3 regions of the Streptomyces sp. NPDC058619 genome follow, and region 1 is predicted to be linked to each of the others. Evidence: riboswitches for the same ligand, from Rfam matches in the RefSeq annotation. Region 1 holds a riboswitch; each other region holds the start of a gene.

Region 1 (6,168 bases):
CGGCAGCACGGCATCCGGGTCCCTGACCGCCGCCGGTCAGGATCGGGTGCGTACGAGGAGGAGCACGATGGCAGACGACCGCCGCCCCGCTCAGCGCGGGCCCGCCGACACCACCGACACCGACACCGACAGCGTCGGCCCCGGCCCCGGCACCGCAGGTCAGCACCGCGACGAGTTCACCGCGAGCGACGAGAACGACCTCCTCGACCAGGACGGCAAGGAGATCCTCATGGGGCGCCGGCCCCCTCTCAAGGAGCTCGGCCCGGAACAGCTGGGCAAATAGGAGGAGGGCGCGATGACGAACGCCTACCTGCCCCGCCCGTCGGAGCTCGCCCCCCGCCTGTGGGAGTGGACCAGGGCCGCCGTCGCCCGCGGCGGGACCCGCCGCCGCTCGGCGGCCGCGGTCGCGGTGTGCGCGACCGCCGGGGAGCACCGGTCGTACGCGGGACGCGGCGCTGCCGCCGGACCGGCGGTCACGGGCCGGCCCGCGTGCGCGGACGCCCTGCCCGACGGCTCCGGCCAGCGCGAGCGGGCCCGTCAGGCGGTCGCGGCCCACACCACCGGGCACGACGGCCTGGCCGCACTCCTGGACATGCTGGCCCTCCACCCCGGGCAGGACGGGGACCGGAAGCGGCCCGATCACGGCGCCGCCGGAGAAAGCCCCGCCTCCGACGGCGGGTAGCCGCACCCGCGCCTCCCGGGGCCGTACGCGCCCTCAGGCCGTACGGCCCGCCTGATCGGGGCTCCGGCCGCGTGGAGGCCGGCGAGGGTCTGCCCGTAGGAGAGCCGACCGCGCTGGTCTCGAGGGAGCTGCCCCCGGTCACCCGTGACGTGTGCACGCCGGAGGAATGTGCGCCCGGACACCGGCGTTGTCGCACGCATGGACGATTCGGCCCCTGAGGTGCCCCCTCGGTACGGGTACGACCACGAGCGCGGGGAAGGGTACGAGTCCGCCCGCGAGCGGCTGGCCACGGACCGGGCCGACACCCTCGCGCGGACCGCGGCCCTGATCCGTGACTTCGACGGGATCGTCGCGGCGAACGCCCTGGTCGCGGTCGACGACGAGCACGACCCCGAGGGGTCGAGCACCGCCTTCGAGCGGGCTCACGTCGCCGCCCTCCTGGCCCGGGCCCGCGAGCACCTGGACGCCGTCGACCTGGCGCTGGAACGGCTCGCCCGAGGGGACTACGGGCGCTGCGAGAGGTGCGGCGAACCGATCCCGGCGGAACGCCTGGAGGCCCGCCCGACCGCCACCTCGTGCGTGCCGTGCGCCACGGCCGGCCCCCGCTGACCCGGACATCGGGGCATGCGCCCCGGGCCGTACCGGGCTACCCGCCGCGCACTCGCGCCCGCCCCGCCCCCGCGCGGCTCGCCGCCGCCCGCACCACGTCCTCGCCGCTGGCCGACCGGCGCAGCCGCACGCCCGGGGCGGTGAAACTGCGCCCCGGCGACAGTACGTCCATCGTCAACTGCTCGAACACCGGGTCACCGTACGGGCCGCGGCGGCCGGTCCTCCGCCCCGTCCGGCAGCCGCAGCGCGGTCGGGGTCCGCGGTGCGCCGCAGCACGCCCTTTTCGCCCCCCACCCGACAGAACGTAATATCACCGGGTCATCACCGCGACGGGAGACAGGAAGCCGGTGCGATTCCGGCACGGTCCCGCCACTGTGACCGGGGAGTGCGCCCCTCCTGCGAGCCGCCGCGCCCGTCGCGGGAAGGCCAGGGGGACGCCGACCCGGGAGTCAGGACACTGGCCTGTCGCGGGCCCGATCCGAGGAGCGCGGACTCCGCAGGAGGCTCTACGTGTACGACGTCATGCCCCGCCCCCCTTTCCCCCGCCCGCCCGCCCGGCGCGGCCGTACCCTGCGCGCGGCCGCCGCGGCCCTGGCCCTGTCCACGGCCGTACTGACCGGCTGCGGCTCGGCGAAGGACTCCCCCGACACCGCGAAACCGTCCGGCACTTCGGGGTCTTCCGGCTCGGCCGCGCAGGGGTTCCCCGTCACGATCGACAACTGCGGCACACGGACCACGTACGACAAGGCGCCCGCTCGCGTCGTCACCATCCACCAGCACCCCGCCGAACTGATGCTCTCCCTGGGGCTGAAGGACCGTATGGTCGGCACCGCGTTCCCCGACTCGGCCGTCCTGCCCGAGTTGCGGCAGGACTTCGAGGCCGTACCGGAGCTGGCGAAGAAGGAGCCCTCCTTCGAGGCCGTCCTCGACGCCGCTCCCGACTTCGTCTACGGCGGCTACGGCTCCGCGTTCGCCGAGAAGGAGGGCCGCTCGCGCAAGGCGTTCGGCGACGCCGGCATCGACACCTACCTCAACCGCGAGTACTGCGGGAAGAAGCAGGTGACCATGCAGGACACCTACGACGAGATCCAGACCATCGGACGCGTCTTCGGCGTCGGGGAACGGGCCGACAAGCTCGTCGCCGACCTCCGGGGGCGCGTCACCAGGACCGCCGAGGCGGTCAAGGACGCACCCGCCGTACCGGTCTTCGTCTACGACAGCGGCGACAAGTCGGCGTTCACCGCCGGCGGCAAGGGCCTCGGCACCGAGATCATCAAACTCGCCGGCGGCCGGAACGTCTTCGCGGACCTCGACGACGTCTTCGGTGACGTCTCCTGGGAGGAGGTCGTCGACCGGAAGCCGGAGGTGATCGCCATCTACGACTACGCGGGCACCGGAAGCGTCCGGCAGAAGCAGGAGTTCCTCCTCTCCCAGCCCGCGCTCGCCGACGTGCCGGCCATCAGGAACAAGCGGTTTGTCGTCGTGCCGCTGACCTCGACCCTGGTCGGTGTCAGGCCGCCGTACGCGGTGGAGGAGCTGGCGCGCGGGCTGCACCCCGAGCGGCTCCGGTGACGGCCCCCTCCCCCGCCAAGACGATGTCAGCCGCCTTCCCTGCCGGGCGGGACGCCCGCGGCGCGGACCCGCCGCGACGCGGGTCCTTCGCCGCGACCCTCGCGGTCCTCGGCGCCCTGCTGCTGGTCTCCGCGACCGCGGGCATGGCCATCGGGTCGGTGCACGTACCGCCCGGCGACGTGTGGGGCATCGTGACGCACGCGCTGGGCGCCGACTGGTCGGAGCCGACCTGGTCACGCGCGCGGGAGACGATCGTGCTGGACGTACGGGCTCCGCGGGTCCTCCTCGGGGCGGTGACGGGCGCGGGGCTCGCGGTCATCGGGACGGCCATGCAGGCCCTGGTCCGCAACCCGCTCGCGGAGCCGTACCTGCTGGGAGTGTCCTCCGGGGCGTCCCTGGGCGCCGTCGCGGTGATCGTCTTCGGCGTGAGCCTGTTCGGCGCACTGTCGCTGTCGGTCGCCGCCTTCGCCGGCGCGCTGCTGACGCTGCTGCTGGTGTACTCGACGGCCCGCGCCGGCGGCCGCATCACCTCGGTGCGGCTGGTGTTGTCGGGGGTCGCCATGGCAGCGGTCCTCACCGCGGTGATGAACATGCTGCTGCTGACCTCCGGCCGGGGCAACGAGGCGCGGGCCGTCCTGGCCTGGACCCTGGGGGGACTGGGCGGCGTCCAGTGGGACACCCTGTGGCTGCCGGGCGCGGCCCTGCTGCTGGGCATCGCCGTCCTCCTCGTCCAGGCCAGGTCGCTGAACCTGCTGCTGACCGGTGAGGAGGCCGCGACGAGCATGGGACTGGACGTGGCCCGGTTCCGGGCCCGGATGTTCGTCCTGCTGTCGCTGGTGACCGGCGTCCTGGTGGCCGCGGCCGGGCCGATCGGCTTCGTCGGGCTGATGCTGCCGCATATCGTGCGCCTGTTCGTCGGCGGCGACCACCGGCGCGTCCTGCCGGCGGCGGCGCTCGCCGGCGCGGTCTTCCTCGTCTGGGCCGACATCGCGGCGCGGACCGTCGCCTCGCCCATGGAGATCCCCGTGGGCGTGCTGACGGCGCTCTGCGGCGGACCCTTCTTCCTGTGGATGATGCGCCGGGACGCCCGCCGCACCACGAGCCGAGGAGCGGTATGAGCGCGGCAGAACTCACCGTCGAGGGCGTCACCCTCACCGCCGGCGCACACCACCTGGTGCGCGACGTCTCGCTCAGCGCCCGGCCCGGCGAGGTGGTCGGCCTGGTCGGGCCCAACGGCAGCGGCAAGTCCAGCCTTCTGCGCACCGTCTACCGCGTGCTGCGGCCCGACGCGGGCAGCGTGCACGTGGATGGCGCGGACGCCTGGACGCTGCCGGTGCGGCGGCTCTCCCGCACCGTGGCCGCGGTGGTGCAGGACGCGGGGGCCGATTTCGACCTGACCGTGCGGGAGGTGGTCGCGATGGGCCGCACCCCGCACAAACGGCTGTTCGACGGCGACAGCGCCGAGGACGCCGCGATCGTCACGTGGGCCCTCGACTCGGTGGACGCGACCGCGCTGGCGGACCGCTCCTTCGACCGCCTTTCCGGCGGCGAGCGCCAACGCGTCCTCATCGCCCGTGCGCTGGCCCAGCAGCCCGCCCTGCTGGTGCTCGACGAGCCGACCAACCACCTGGACATCCGGCACCAGTTGGAGGTGCTCGGGCTCCTGCGGCAGCTGCCCGCCACGGTCCTCGTGGCCCTGCACGACCTGAACCTCGCCGCCTACTACTGCGACCGCCTCTACGTCCTGTGCGACGGGGCGGTGACGGCCTCCGGACCGCCCGGCGAGGTACTGACCGCACGGCTCCTGGCCGACGTGTACGGCGTGGCGGCCGAGGTCGCCGTACATCCGCGGACGGGCGCGGCCCAGGTGTCCTTCCTGCCGGGGGTCCCGGCTGCCCGGTCCGGCGCGGCGGTACGGGATCGGGGCTGCGAGCCGCCCGGCCGCCCGTAGTCCGGGGGCGCTGCGGCGCCCGGGCGGCGGGCGTGCACCGCCCTGCGGTGCGTGTACCGGGGGGCGGGGGCGGACAGGCCCGCGTCAGCCGTTCGTCGTACGCGGGCTCCGCGCGATCGACAGGGCCTCGTACGCGTGGTGGTCGGCGAGCACCCGGGCCTACGCCTGCGGCCCGGCAGCGCCGACCGCGGTGGCCGCCGCGCAGTCCGGGTGGCCCCAGCGCTTGCCGTTGTTGGTGATCAGCTCGCCCGCCGCGTACGTCTTGCCGCACGGGCAGGTACCCGGGAACTTGGCCTTGATCGCTCGCTGTTGGCCGCGTCCCGCCGATGCCCCGGTGGACGGCTTCCCCCGCGACGGCGCCTTCTTGGCACGGGCGGGCGCGCTGCGGGCCGGTGCGGGTTGCGGCATGTCCGCGTCGCCTAGGGCGGTGCCGGCGCCCTGCTGGGACACAGCGGCGTCGCTCGCGGCCTGGTCGGCGATGGCGTTCAGGTGGTCCCCGTCCGCGCGGTGGGCCGGCACGTACACGAACGTCACGTCGCGGTCCCCGAGCAACAGGTCGATCGCCTCGACGAGTTCGCGGTTGGCGACCGGCTGGCCCGAGGAGGTCTTCCACCCGTTGCGCTTCCAGGCGGGAAGCCACTGCGTGACCGCTTTCATGGCGTACTGGGAGTCCATGCGCACCTCGACGGACGTGCCCGGGGCCACGGCTTCCAGGAGGCGCTGGAGGGCGGTCAGTTCCCCGACGTTGTTGGTGGCGCGGCCCAGCGGTCCGGCCTCCCAGCGATCGGGCCGGCCCTCGGCGTCGGCGATGACCCAGGCCCACGCGGCGGGCCCGGGGTTCCCCTTGGCCGCTCCGTCACAGGCGGCGATGATGCGATCAGACATCCCCCGATCATGCCCCATCCACGACCGGGCAGATACCCGCCCGGGCGGCGGCCCCGGTCCGCTACGGCTCGATGAGGCCGCCGTGGATCGCGCGGCGGGTCGGTTCCAGGCGGTCGCGCATGCCCGGCTTCTGGAGCGGGCAGGTCGACGGCGGTCGGCAGCCAGCCGAGCGGCGCGGCGGACTCTCATCCGCCACTGTCCACCGGATGACACCATGGGCCCGCGCCGGGGCCGGTTCCTGCCGCGTGCCGGCCGGGCGCCGCACCATCGAGTCGAACCGGACAAGAGGAGGGGTCAGACCGAGACCGGGTCTCGGTACGGGCGGGCTGCTGCCGCTGGGCGCCACTGAGGAGTCCGTGGCGATCGGCGCCGAGATCGGCGTCATCCTGCTCCTGCTGATGCCGGGCCTGGAGTACACCGCCAGCGACCTGGTGTCGAACCTCAAGACCCAGTTGCCCGGCCGGGCTGG
Region 2 (6,168 bases), on a different contig from region 1:
GCGCGCCGCGGTCCACGGCCCGGTGCAGGGCCTCCAGCAGTGGGCGGGGGTAGTCGCGGGTGGGTGCCTCCCGGTCCGCGGGCAGGCAGATCAGGTCCGCCTCCTCCAGCCGGTCGGGCCCGTGGGGGAGGGTGAGGCTGTAGTGGCCGTCGCCGACGGAGAGGGGGTTGTCCTCCATCGCGCAGACTGCGAAATCGTACGTCGGCAGGCCCATCGCACTGCGGTCGATCCCGAAGACCTCGCAGAAGATGCCCATTTCGAAGGGGGCGACCCCGTTGACCACGGCCACGGCCACGTTGTTCAGCATGACTCCAGTGTGGCAGTAATTCGCACTTCCATGACAGTCCTGCCACTGTCCGATGTGCGCCGCACTCGCGAGAGTGGGGTCATGAACACGTTCCTGGACTACCTCACCGTCCTCGCCGTCGCGGCGCTCCTCGTCGCCCCGGCCCTCTACGGAGCCCTCGGCGACCACCGCACCGACCGGCAGCTGCGCACCGCCGCCGGGCAGCGCCGGCAGCGTCCGCGGACCATCCGGGCCGGGCTCGGGCGTACGCGCACGGAGCCCCGTCCGGCGGCGGTGCGCCTGGCCGTACGGCACGCCCCGGGCCGCTGAACCGCACCCGGCGCCGTGCCCGCGGCAGTGCGTCCCCCCACCACGGCAGTGCGTCCCCGCCCCCGGACTTCCCGGGAGCGGGGACGCACTCGTGCCGGCCGGGCCGGCGACGCGGACTAGAAGTCCTCGTCCAGGTCGACCGTGCCCTCGACCGCGACCTGGTAGGCCGACGGGCGGCGCTCGAAGAAGTTCGTCAGCTCCTGCACGCCCTGGAGCTCCATGAAGGAGAACGGGTTCTGCGAGCCGTACACCGGCGGGAAGCCGAGACGGACCAGGCGCTGGTCCGCGACGCACTCCAGGTACTCGCGCATCGACTCGGTGTTCATGCCCGGCAGGCCGTCGCCGCACAGGTCGCGGCCGAACTGGAGCTCCGCCTCGACGGCTTCCCGCAGCATGTCGGTGACCTGCTGCTGAAGAGCGTCGTCGAAGAGCTCCGGCTCCTCCTTGCGGACCGTGTCCACGACCTCGAAGGCGAAGTTCATGTGCATGGTCTCGTCGCGGAAAACCCAGTTCGTGCCGGTGGCCAGGCCGTGCAGCAGGCCGCGCGAGCGGAACCAGTACACGTACGCGAAGGCGCCGTAGAAGAACAGGCCCTCGATGCACGCGGCGAAGCAGATCAGGTTCAGCAGGAAGCGGCGCCGGTCGGCGGCCGTCTCCAGCCGGTCGATCTTCTCGACCGAGTCCATCCACTTGAAGCAGAACTGCGCCTTCTCGCGGATCGAGGGGATCTCCTCGACCGCGTCGAACGCGGCCGCCCGGTCGTCCGGGTTGGGCAGGTAGGTGTCGAGCAGCGTCAGGTAGAACTGGACGTGCACGGCCTCCTCGAACAGCTGGCGCGACAGGTAAAGGCGCGCCTCCGGGGAGTTGATGTGCTTGTACAGCGTCAGCACGAGGTTGTTCGACACGATCGAGTCGCCCGTCGCGAAGAACGCGACCAGCCGGCCGATCATGTGCTGCTCGGAGGGCGTCAGCTTCGCCAGGTCGGCGACGTCCGAGTGGAGGTCGACCTCCTCCACCGTCCACGTGTTCTTGATCGCGTCGCGGTAGCGCTCGTAGAAGTCGGGGTAGCGCATCGGGCGGAGCGTCAGCTCGAAGCCCGGGTCCAGCAGGTTTTTGGTGTTCTCGGAGCTCATCACTGGCAGGCCTCGCAGGACTCGGGGTTCTCAAGGGAGCAGGCCAGCGCGTCGGCGTCGACGGCCTGCGGAAGCGGAGCGGCGGATGCCGGGACGGCGGAACCGGACGCCGCGCGGGCGATCTTCGTCGCCGGGCGCGAGCGCAGGTAGTACGTCGTCTTCAGGCCCTGCTTCCAGGCGTACGCGTACATCGAGCTGAGCTTGCCGATGGTGGGCGTCTCCAGGAACAGGTTCAGCGACTGCGACTGGTCGAGGAACGGGGTCCGGGCCGCCGCCATGTCGATCAGGCCGCGCTGCGGGATCTCCCACGCCGTGCGGTACAGCGCGCGCACCTCGGCCGGGATCCAGCCGAAGCCCTGAACCGAGCCGCTGGCCTCGCGCAGCGCCTCGCGGGTCTGGGCGTCCCACACGCCGAGCCGCTTCAGCTCGGCCACCAGGTACGCGTTGACCTGGAGGAACTCACCGCTCAGCGTCTCGCGCTTGAACAGGTTGGAGACCTGCGGCTCGATGCACTCGTACACGCCCGCGATGGAGGCGATCGTCGCCGTCGGTGCGATCGCCAGGAGCAGCGAGTTGCGCATCCCGGTCTTCGCGATCCGGGCGCGCAGCGCGTTCCAGCGCTCCGGCCAGTTCTGCTCGACCTCGTAGTGGTCGGGGTGCAGCACGCCGCGCGCGGTGCGGGTCTGCTCCCAGGCGGGGAGCGGGCCGTTCTTCTCGGCGAGGTCGCAGGAGGCCTCGTACGCGGCGAGCATGATCCGCTCGGACAGCTTCGTGGACAGTGCCTGCGCCTCGGGGGAGTCGAAGGGCAGCTTCAGCCGGAAGAAGACGTCCTGGAGACCCATGGCGCCCAGACCCACCGGCCGCCAGCGGGCGTTGGAGCGGCCCGCCTGCTCGGTCGGGTAGAAGTTGATGTCCACCACGCGGTCCAGGAAGGTCACCGCGGTACGGACGGTCTCGTCCAGGCGCTCCCAGTCGATCTCGCCGGTCTCCGCCAGGACGAAGGCGCCCAGGTTGACCGAACCGAGGTTGCAAACGGCCGTCTCGCCGTCGTTGGTGACCTCGATGATCTCGGTGCAGAGGTTGGAGGAGTGGACGACCGTGCCCGGCTCGGCGGTCTGGTTCGCCGTGCGGTTGGAGGCGTCCTTGAAGGTCATCCAGCCCTGGCCGGTCTGCGCGAGGGTGCGCATCATCCGGCCGTACAGCTCGCGGGCGGGCATGGTCTTGCGGGCCAGGCCCGCCGCCTCGGCCTTGTGGTACGCGGCGTCGAAGTCGTCGCCCCACAGGTCCACCAGCTCGGGGACCTCGGCCGGGGAGAACAGCGACCAGTCGGCGTCGGCGTTCACGCGGCGCATGAACTCGTCCGGCACCCAGTGGGCGAGGTTCAGGTTGTGCGTACGGCGCTGGTCCTCGCCGGTGTTGTCGCGGAGCTCCAGGAACTCCTCGATGTCCGCGTGCCAGGTCTCCAGGTAGACGGCGGCGGCGCCCTTGCGGCGGCCGCCCTGGTTCACCGCGGCGACGGAGGCGTCGAGGGTCTTCAGGAACGGGACGATGCCGTTGGAATGGCCGTTGGTGCCGCGGATCAGCGAACCGCGGGCGCGGATGCGGGAGTACGACAGGCCGATGCCGCCGGCGTGCTTGGAGAGGCGCGCGACCTGGTGGTAGCGGTCGTAGATCGAGTCGAGCTCGTCCAGCGGGGAGTCCAGCAGGTAGCAGGAGGACATCTGCGGGTGCCGGGTGCCGGAGTTGAAGAGCGTGGGGGAGGACGGCAGGTAGTCGAGGCGGCTCATCAGCCGGTACAGCGAGGCCACTTCCTCGACGGCCTGGACGCCGCCGGTCTCACCGTCAGGTCCGGTCTCGGCCAGACCGCAGGCCACGCGCAGCATGAAGAACTGCGGGGTCTCCACGACCTGGCGGGTGATCGGGTGGCGCAGCAGGTAGCGGCTGTGCAGCGTGCGCAGGCCGAAGAAGCCGAAGCGGTCGTCGGCGCCCTCGGCGAGCGCGTGCTCCACCAGCGCGTCCAGGCGGGCCGCGTGGGCCGCGACGAACGCGGCGGTGCGGTCGGCGATCAGGCCCTCGCGGTGGCCCACGGCGACGGAGGCGGAGAACGAGGTGGCACCCTGGCCGGCGGCCTCCCCGGCCACGGCCAGCGTCAGCAGCCGGGCGGCGAGGCGGGAGTACGCCGGGTCCTCGGAGATGAGCCCCGCGGCGGCCTCGGTGGCCAGCCCGCGCAGCTCGGCCTCGTCGGCGAGGGAGCTGCGGCCGCGCAGCGCGGCGGCGGCAACCCGGCCGGGGTCGGTGTCGGGCAGGTCGGCCGTCAGTTCGGTGAGGGTACGCAGGAGTGCGGCCCCGGGACCTTCGCCAGATCCATGAAGAGCCGTGGACGGAACGGACTCGGCGCGCGGTGCGGAAGGCGCGATGGTCACGGGGGTTGCTCTCCCTCGCTCGGCCCGGTCATCGGCGGGGCGGGGTGCGAGGGGCGCATGCGGGACAGCGCACGGGCCGGCCCGGGCAGGGCAGGCAGCTCGTGCACCGCATGGCGTCCACCGGCCCAACCGCGAGGCCCGGACGTGTCGGCGCCCGGTTCGGTCGAGCCGGGCGCGCTGTCGGCAGGTCCTCGGACTTGCAGGTACACCAATCGGTGCACTTCATACCGTTGCGGGACAGTTCCGGATTCACACCGGATTCCCCTGCGGCGACAGCAGCCCTGAGCATACATGTGGGGGCGCCCCTCTGCGGAAGGCCCCACATGTTGTGTCGGCGTGGCTACAGCTTCAGCCGGTACGTCAGCAGGGTGAGGCCCTCGACCGGCGCCCAGTCCCGCTCCGGAGTGCGTTCGAAACCGAGCCGGGAGTAGATCCGGTGGGCCCCGGCCATGCTCCGCTGGGTGGAGAGGACCATCGCGGAAACCCCCTCGATCGCCCGCGCCCGGTCCAGGCAGGCCCGCACCAGCGCCTCGCCGGCGCCCTGCCCGCGGCCCTCCCGGGCCACGGCGAGCATCCGGAACTCGGCCTCGTCCGGGGCGGCGATGTCGGCGAGCGTGCTCCCGGGCTCGGCGAAGGTCACTCCGCCGAGGATCCGCCCGTCGCGCTCGGCGACGAGCACCTCGGCCAGGGCGGCCCGGCCGGCCACGTCGCGCAGGACGCTCAGGTAGTCGTCGTTCTCGTTCTCGTCCAGATGCCCGTCGGCTAGGTAGGCCTGCGCCGTGATCTCGCCCAGCTCCGCGTATTCGGCGGGCAGCGCCGCCCTGATCACCATGTCCATGCGGTCGAGTGTGCAGGACGGGTACGGGGCGGTGGGGTACCGGGCGGGCGGGGCGGGCAGGGCGGCCCCCGTCGCGGCGCCGGAAGCCGAAGGCCCCGCCGCGGAGAGCGGCGGGGCCTTCGGGGCGGGCGGGGTCAGCAGCAGCGGAAGCCGTCGCGGGGGTCCGCCTCCCGGGCGTCGGTGCGGGCCCGTTCGAAGGCCCGGCGGGTCGGGACCGCGGCGTCCGGGTCGTGGGAGCGGGCGTGCGCGACGTACCGGTCGTACGCGGCCTCGCCGGAGAACTCCCGTACGAAGTACCGGGCCCGGGCCAGCCCCCGGCGCAGCCGCTCCACGCCGCTCAGGCCCGTACCGTCGCGGCCGGGCGCCGCCGGGCTCACGCGACCGGCTCCTTCGCCCGGCCGCCGCTGGGGTCCAGGCCCGCGGCCGCGAGCTCGGCGCGCTCCTCGGCGGTCGGGATCAGCCCGGCCGGGGCGACGATCTTCGACTCGGTCCACGGGACCTCGGAGAGCTTCACGGACGCCGGGTCGGCGATCGCCTTGAAGCAGGTCCGGGCCGCGTCCACCAGCACGATGACGATCAGGAGCGCGAACAGCACGCACAGCACGCCGTCCACCGTGGCGTTGGTGACCACGGTCTCCATCTCGCCCATGGTCTTCGCGGGCGGCAGGACCTTGTCGGCGTCGATGCCGGCCTGGTACTTGTCGCGCTGGGCGAAGAAGCCGACCTTCACGTCCTCCGAGAAGATCTTCTGATAGCTGGCGGTGAGCGTGACGGCCACGTCCCACACCAGCGGCACGCCCGTCACCCAGGCCCACCTGAGCCGCCCGGACTTGACCAGGAGGGTGGTGCAGACGGCCAGGGCGACCGCCGCGAGCAGCTGGTTCGCGATGCCGAACAGCGGGAAGAGCTGGTTGATGCCGCCCAGCGGGTCCTTGACGCCGACCCAGAGGAAGTAGCCCCAGCCGCCGACGACGACGGCGCTCGCGAACCAGACGCCGGGCTTCCAGCTGACGTCCTTGAAGGACTTGTGCACGTTGCCGAGCGTGTCCTGGAGCATGAACCGGCCGACGCGGGTGCCCGCGTCGACGGTCGTCAGGATGAACAGGGCCTCGAACATGATGGCGAAGTGGTACCAGAAGGCCTTCATGCCGGCGCCGC
Region 3 (6,168 bases), on a different contig from region 1:
CGAGGCCGTCGGGCGGGGCGGGTGCGCCTAGGTCGCCCCGGTAGGCGAGGTCGAGGACGGGCACCTGGTGGCGGTGGAGGAAGGGCATGACCACCATCGGGTGCTCGCGGCTGCTGCCGAGCCCGTGCACGGCGATGACCCAGGTGTCCCGGTCCGCGGGCACGAACCAGGCGGGCAGGGCGCCCAGCTCCCCGGGGATGTCCACGTCGGCGTGGTCGAACCCGAGGGCGGTGCGCGGGTTCCCGAGGTGGACCTGGGGGGTGAGGGTGACCCGGGTTCCGGGGTCGAGGCTGCCGTGGGTGACGGCGACGAGCCGGCGGACCACGGTGTCGGGGCCGTGCGGGACGTCGGGCAGGACGGGGCCGACGACGGCGTGTACCCCGGGGGCGTCCAGACCGTACGTGCCGGGGCGCAGGGAGCCGAGGGAGCGGGTCAGCTCGACCCGGCCGGGGGCCGTGGAGTGCACGCTGAGCCGGCGTCCGCCGGGCAGGGGGCGCCCAGGTTCGGGCCGCAGGGCGGCGCCGGCGGCGCAGCGGCCGGCCGCGACCGCGGCCGCGCCGGCGCCCAGGAGCGTGGTGGTGACGGCCGCTGCCGTCGCTGTGGCGGTACGCACCGCTCCAGTGTCGGCGCGCGGGCTCCGGCGGGCCACCGGAGGCGATCGCCCCGCGGGAGGTGCGGAGCTCGCCCCGCGGAGACCGGAAGCGGGGTGACCTAGCTCTCTTTCGGTGGCGTCACGGACTCCCGGGGCAGGCGGTCCTGTTTGACGGAGGGGCGCATTCACCCGGCTTTGACGTGCATTAATCGATATATCTACGGCAGAACCGGGACGAAGGTCCCGATCGGGTGGCGCACCAGTACACCGCTCCGCCCGCGCCAGTTCATCTTCCGTTCATCCAGGTTGCCTACGTTCGCCGAGCCACTGACGTCAAACAGAAGCCTGGGTAAATGGAGCACATAACGCTTCTCCTCGGGATCGTGATCATCACCGCTCTCGTGTTCGACTTCACGAACGGTTTTCACGACACGGCCAACGCGATGGCCACCACCATCTCGACCGGCGCCCTCAAGCCCAAGACGGCGGTGGCCATGTCCGCCGTACTCAACCTCGTCGGCGCGTTCATGTCCGTGGAGGTCGCCAAGACGATCTCCAAGGGCCTGGTCAACGAGGAAGGCATCCAGCCAGAGGTGATCTTCGCCGCCCTGGTCGGAGCCATCCTCTGGAACCTCGTCACCTGGCTGGTCGGCCTGCCCTCCAGCTCCTCCCACGCCCTGATGGGCGGCCTGATCGGTGCCGCGGTGGCGTCGGCCGGCATGGGCGCGGTGAACGGCAGCGTCGTCGTCACCAAGGTCCTCATCCCCGCGATCGCCGCCCCCCTGGTCGCCGGCCTGGCCGCGCTGCTGGCGGCGAAGGTCACCTACAAACTCGGCAACAGGGTCGGTGAGAAGACCTCCGCGAAGGGCTACCGCGCCGGTCAGATCGCCTCGGCCGGCCTCGTCTCCCTCGCGCACGGCACCAACGACGCGCAGAAGACGATGGGCATCATCACGCTGGCGCTCGTCGCCGGCAACGCGCTGCCCGCCGGTGCCAACCCGCCGGTCTGGGTCATCGTCTCCGCCGGCCTGGCCATCGCGATGGGCACCTACCTGGGCGGCTGGCGCATCATCCGCACCATGGGCAAGGGCCTGACCGACCTCCAGCCGCAGCAGGGCTTCGCCGCCCAGACCTCCGCGGCGAGCGTCATCCTGGCCTCCTCGACCCTCGGCTTCTCCCTCTCCACCACCCACGCCTGCTCCGGCGCGGTCATGGGTGCGGGCCTGGGACGCAAGGGCGGCGTGGTCCGCTGGTCCACCGCCACCCGCATGTTCATCGCCTGGGGCCTGACCCTGCCGGCCGCCGCCCTGGTCGCCGCCGGAGCGGAGCTCGTCATGCGGACCGGTGACATCGGCATCGCCGGCGTCACGGTCTTCCTGGTCGCCTCGTGCTTCGCCATCTGGGTCATCTCCCGCCGCCAGGTCGTCGACCACCACAACGTCAACGAGGTGGAGCCGGCCGGCGCCGGGGAGCCGGAGGCCGATGTCGTGACCACGGCCATGGCCGCCGTCACCGTCCCGCCGACCACCGCTGCCGCGGCGGCGGCCGCGGCCGACGACGACCTCCGGGCCACCATCCCGGCCGCGACGACGACCCCGGCGGCTCCGGCCGCCGCGGTCTGACCGAGATCTGCAGAGGAACGGCAGTATGAAGATCGACTGGGAAGCACTCGGCTCCGTCTTCGGGGTCAGCCTCTCCGCCACCGTCGCCCTCGTGGCCCTCTTCACCCTGGGCCTGGTGGGCCTGTCCAAGCACGAGGCCGCCACCGAGCAGGGCGGCAGCGCCACCCTGGCCCGCAGCGGGGCGTACGCCTGCTTCGCGCTCGTCACGGCGGCCGTCGCGTACGGGATCTACCTGATCGTCGCCTGAGACACCGGGCGCGCGGGCTCCCTCCGGGTTTCAACCCGGAGGGAGCTTTCGCATGACCGGCCCCGCGCCGCCGTACGCCGGCGCGGGGCCCGCATCATCCCCGCCCGCGGCCCCGCCGCAGGTCAACGGCGAGTTGACGGGCCTTCGCGGTGCGTGGTGGACTGCCCGAGCCATTACGGCGGCATGGAGAGGAAGCCGGTGCGATTCCGGCGCGGTCCCGCCACTGTCACCGGGGGCACTCGTCCGAGTGCGACCCGGGAGCCAGGAACTCTCGCCGCCGGTCACGTCGAACCAGGGCGCGGACCCTGAGTGAGGACATGCCTTTCACCATGCGTGCCGACCGCGTCTTCGCGTACGGCGCCGCGGCGGGCCTGATCGGTGACCGGATCCTCGGGGATCCGCGCCGCGGGCACCCCGTGGCCGCCTTCGGACGGGCCGCCGCCGCCGTCGAGCGCGCCCTGTGGCGCGACGACCGCGCCCGGGGGGTCCTGCACACCCTGGTGTGCGCCGGCGGCGCGACCGCCGTCGGCGTGCTCGGCGCCCGCGCCGTGCGCGCCCGGCCCGCGGCCACCCGCATCGCCCTCACCGCCGCCGCCACCTGGGCCGTCGTGGGCGGCACCTCGCTGGGCCGGGAGGCCCGCAGCATCGGCGGATCGCTGGCCGCCGGGGACGCCGAGGCGGCCCGTCAGCGGCTGCCGCACCTGTGCGGGCGCGATCCACAGGCCCTGGACGAGCAGCAGATGGCCCGGGCCGTCGTGGAGTCCGTCGCCGAGAACACCTCCGACGCGGTCGTCGGGGCCCTGGTGTGGGGCGCCGTCGCCGGGGTGCCCGGGCTGCTGGCCTTCCGCGCCGTGAACACCCTGGACGCGATGGTCGGCCACAAGTCCCCCCGCCACCTGCGCTACGGCTGGGCCTCCGCCCGGCTCGACGACGTGGCGGGCTGGCCCGGCGCCCGGCTGACCGCGCTCGCCGCCGTCCTGGCCGGCCCCGACCGGCGGGGTGCCGTACGGGCCTGGCGCGCGGACGCCGCCCGGCACCCCAGCCCGAACGCCGGCCCCGTCGAGTCCTCCTTCGCGGGGGCGCTCGGCGTGCGCCTTGGCGGCACCCTGGCGTACGGCGGCCGCGTCGAGCACCGGGCCGTGCTGAACGGCGCGGCCGGACGGCCCGTCGAGGTCGCCGACATCGAGCGGGCGGTACGGCTGTCGCGGAACGTGACCTGGCTGGCGCTGGGGGCCTGCGTGGCCGCCCGGACGCTGGCCGCGCGCGCCTTCTGCGGCTCCCACACCTCCCCCGTCCCCCCCATCTCCCGTACGAGGAAAGGTCGCCCGTGAGCGGCGCGAAGCGCGGCGGCGGACTGCTGGTCGCCGGTACGACGTCGGACGCGGGCAAGAGCGTGGTCACGGCGGGCATCTGCCGCTGGCTGGCCCGCACCGGCGTGAAGGTGGCGCCCTTCAAGGCGCAGAACATGTCGCTGAACTCCTTCGTCACCCGGGAGGGCGCCGAGATCGGGCGCGCCCAGGCGATGCAGGCACAGGCGGCCCGCGTGGAGCCGACCGCGCTGATGAACCCGGTGCTGCTCAAGCCGGGCGGCGACCAGAGCAGCCAGGTGGTGCTGCTGGGCAGGCCGGTGGGCGAGATGAGCGCCCGCGGGTTCTTCGGGACGGCCGGGGGCGCGGCCCCCGGGAAGGCGCTGCGGGGCGGCCGGCGGGAACAGCTGCTCGGCGTCGTCACGGACTGCCTGGAGCAGCTGCGGGGCACGTACGACGCCGTGATCTGCGAGGGCGCGGGCAGCCCGGCCGAGATCAACCTGCGCCGGACCGACATCGTGAACATGGGGATCGCCCGCGCCGCGCGGTTCCCGGTGGTCGTCGTCGGGGACATCGACCGGGGCGGGGTCTTCGCGTCCTTCTTCGGGACGACGGCGCTGCTGTCCCCGGAGGACCAGTCGCTGATCGCGGGGTACCTGGTGAACAAGTTCCGCGGTGACGTGTCGCTGCTGGAGCCCGGCATGGAGATGCTCCGCGGCCTCACGGGCCGGGGGACGTACGGGGTGCTGCCCTTCCGGCACGGCCTCGGCATCGACGAGGAGGACGGGCTGCGGGTGTCCCTGCGCGGCGCGGTCCGCGAGTCCGTGGTGGCTCCGCCGGTCGGCGAGGACGTGCTGCGGGTCGCGGTGTGCGCGGTGCCGCTGATGTCCAACTTCACGGACGTCGACGCGCTCGCCGCCGAGCCGGGGGTCGTGGTGCGGTTCGTGGACCGGGCCGAGGAGCTGGCCGACGCGGACCTGGTCGTCGTACCCGGTACGCGCGGCACGGTGAAGGCGCTGGCCTGGCTGCGCGAGCGGGGCCTGGCCGACGCCCTGGTGCGGCGGGCCGCCGAGGGCCGGCCGGTGCTGGGGATCTGCGGCGGGTTCCAGGTGCTCGGCGAGCACATCGAGGACGAGGTCGAATCGCGGGCCGGAGCGGTCGACGGCCTCGGTCTGCTGCCCGTGCGCGTCCGCTTCGAGCGGGAGAAGACCCTCGCCCGGCCCGTGGGCACCGCGCTCGGCGAGCCGGTCGAGGGGTACGAGATCCACCACGGCGTGGCCGAGGTGCTGGGCGGGGAGCCGTTCCTGGACGGGTGCCGGGTCGGGGCCGTGTGGGGGACCCACTGGCACGGCTCGCTGGAGTCGGACGGCTTTCGCCGGGCGTTCCTGCGCGAGGTCGCGGCGGCCGCCGGGCGGCGCTTCGTCCCGGCCCCGGACACCTCGTTCGGGGTGCTGCGCGAGGAACAGCTCGACCTGCTCGGCGACTTGATCGAGGAACACGCCGACACCGGCGCGCTGCTGCGGCTGATCGAGGACGGGGCCCCGGCGGGGCTGCCGTTCCTGCCGCCGGGCGCTCCGTGACGGGCCGCGGCGACGGCGCGCCGGGCGCCGCAGCGGTCCGCGCCCTCACCCTCTCCGTGCCGCACATATCCCTAGAAGGAGTGAGCAACCGATGAGCACGCCCTATCCGTTCACCGCACTGGTCGGCCAGAACGACCTGCGGCTGGCGCTCCTGCTCAATGCCGTGAGCCCGGCGGTCGGCGGCGTGCTCGTGCGCGGCGAGAAGGGGACCGCCAAGTCCACCGCCGTGCGCGCGCTCTCCGCGCTGCTGCCGCAGGTGGACGTCGTGTCCGGGTGCCGGTTCTCGTGCGCGCCCGCCGCGCCGGACCCGGCCTGCCCGGACGGCCCCCACGGGGAGGCTCCCGGCGGCACCCGGCCGGCGCGGATGGTGGAACTGCCGGTCGGCGCGTCCGAGGACCGGCTCGTCGGCGCCCTCGACATCGAACGGGCCCTCTCCGAGGGCGTGAAGGCCTTCGAGCCGGGCCTGTTGGCCGACGCCCACCGCGGCATCCTCTACGTGGACGAGGTCAACCTCCTCCACGACCACCTGATCGACCTGCTGCTCGACGCGGCCGCGATGGGCGCCTCGTACGTCGAGCGCGAGGGCGTCTCGGTCCGCCACGCCGCCCGCTTCCTGCTGGTCGGGACCATGAACCCGGAGGAGGGCGAGCTCCGCCCGCAGCTCCTGGACCGGTTCGGCCTGACGGTGGAGGTCGCCGCCTCCCGGGAGCCCGCCCAGCGCGTCGAGGTGGTGCGCCGCCGGCTCGCGTACGAGGACGATCCCACGGGCTTCGCGGACCGCTGGGCCGGGGACGAGCACGAGGTACGGGCCCGCGTGGTG

The links. A riboswitch is a leader RNA that binds a small molecule or an ion and turns the genes downstream of it on or off. The one in region 1 is predicted to bind cobalamin.
Region 2: another riboswitch for cobalamin. It lies ahead of ACFWTC_RS32620 (ribonucleoside-diphosphate reductase subunit alpha); the one in region 1 lies ahead of ACFWTC_RS37560 (ABC transporter substrate-binding protein).
Region 3: another riboswitch for cobalamin. It lies ahead of ACFWTC_RS02165 (cobalamin biosynthesis protein); the one in region 1 lies ahead of ACFWTC_RS37560 (ABC transporter substrate-binding protein).

What each region holds. Positions count from the first base shown of each region.
Region 1 covers NZ_JBHXQN010000103.1:430-6,597, forward strand. The annotation lists gene ACFWTC_RS37540 (hypothetical protein) at 68-283, shown strand; gene ACFWTC_RS37545 (hypothetical protein) at 296-682, shown strand; gene ACFWTC_RS37550 (TraR/DksA family transcriptional regulator) at 881-1,291, shown strand; gene ACFWTC_RS37555 (hypothetical protein) at 1,329-1,481, opposite strand; cobalamin riboswitch at 1,590-1,772, shown strand; gene ACFWTC_RS37560 (ABC transporter substrate-binding protein) at 1,802-2,863, shown strand; gene ACFWTC_RS37565 (FecCD family ABC transporter permease) at 2,887-3,981, shown strand; gene ACFWTC_RS37570 (ABC transporter ATP-binding protein) at 3,978-4,814, shown strand; gene ACFWTC_RS37575 (ribonuclease H) at 4,974-5,699, opposite strand; partial or broken gene ACFWTC_RS37580 (cation:proton antiporter) at 6,014-6,168, shown strand, end outside.
Region 2 covers NZ_JBHXQN010000057.1:28,854-35,021, forward strand. The annotation lists gene ACFWTC_RS32605 (helix-turn-helix domain-containing protein) at 1-307, opposite strand, end outside; gene ACFWTC_RS32610 (hypothetical protein) at 389-616, shown strand; gene ACFWTC_RS32615 (ribonucleotide-diphosphate reductase subunit beta) at 733-1,749, opposite strand; gene ACFWTC_RS32620 (ribonucleoside-diphosphate reductase subunit alpha) at 1,749-4,172, opposite strand; cobalamin riboswitch at 4,337-4,471, opposite strand; gene ACFWTC_RS32625 (GNAT family N-acetyltransferase) at 4,513-5,010, opposite strand; gene ACFWTC_RS32630 (YbdD/YjiX family protein) at 5,145-5,342, opposite strand; gene ACFWTC_RS32635 (carbon starvation CstA family protein) at 5,384-6,168, opposite strand, start outside.
Region 3 covers NZ_JBHXQN010000002.1:23,625-29,792, forward strand. The annotation lists gene ACFWTC_RS02150 (alpha/beta hydrolase family protein) at 1-613, opposite strand, end outside; gene ACFWTC_RS02155 (anion permease) at 946-2,214, shown strand; gene ACFWTC_RS02160 (hypothetical protein) at 2,240-2,461, shown strand; cobalamin riboswitch at 2,624-2,755, shown strand; gene ACFWTC_RS02165 (cobalamin biosynthesis protein) at 2,791-3,792, shown strand; gene ACFWTC_RS02170 (cobyric acid synthase) at 3,789-5,348, shown strand; gene ACFWTC_RS02175 (putative cobaltochelatase) at 5,440-6,168, shown strand, end outside.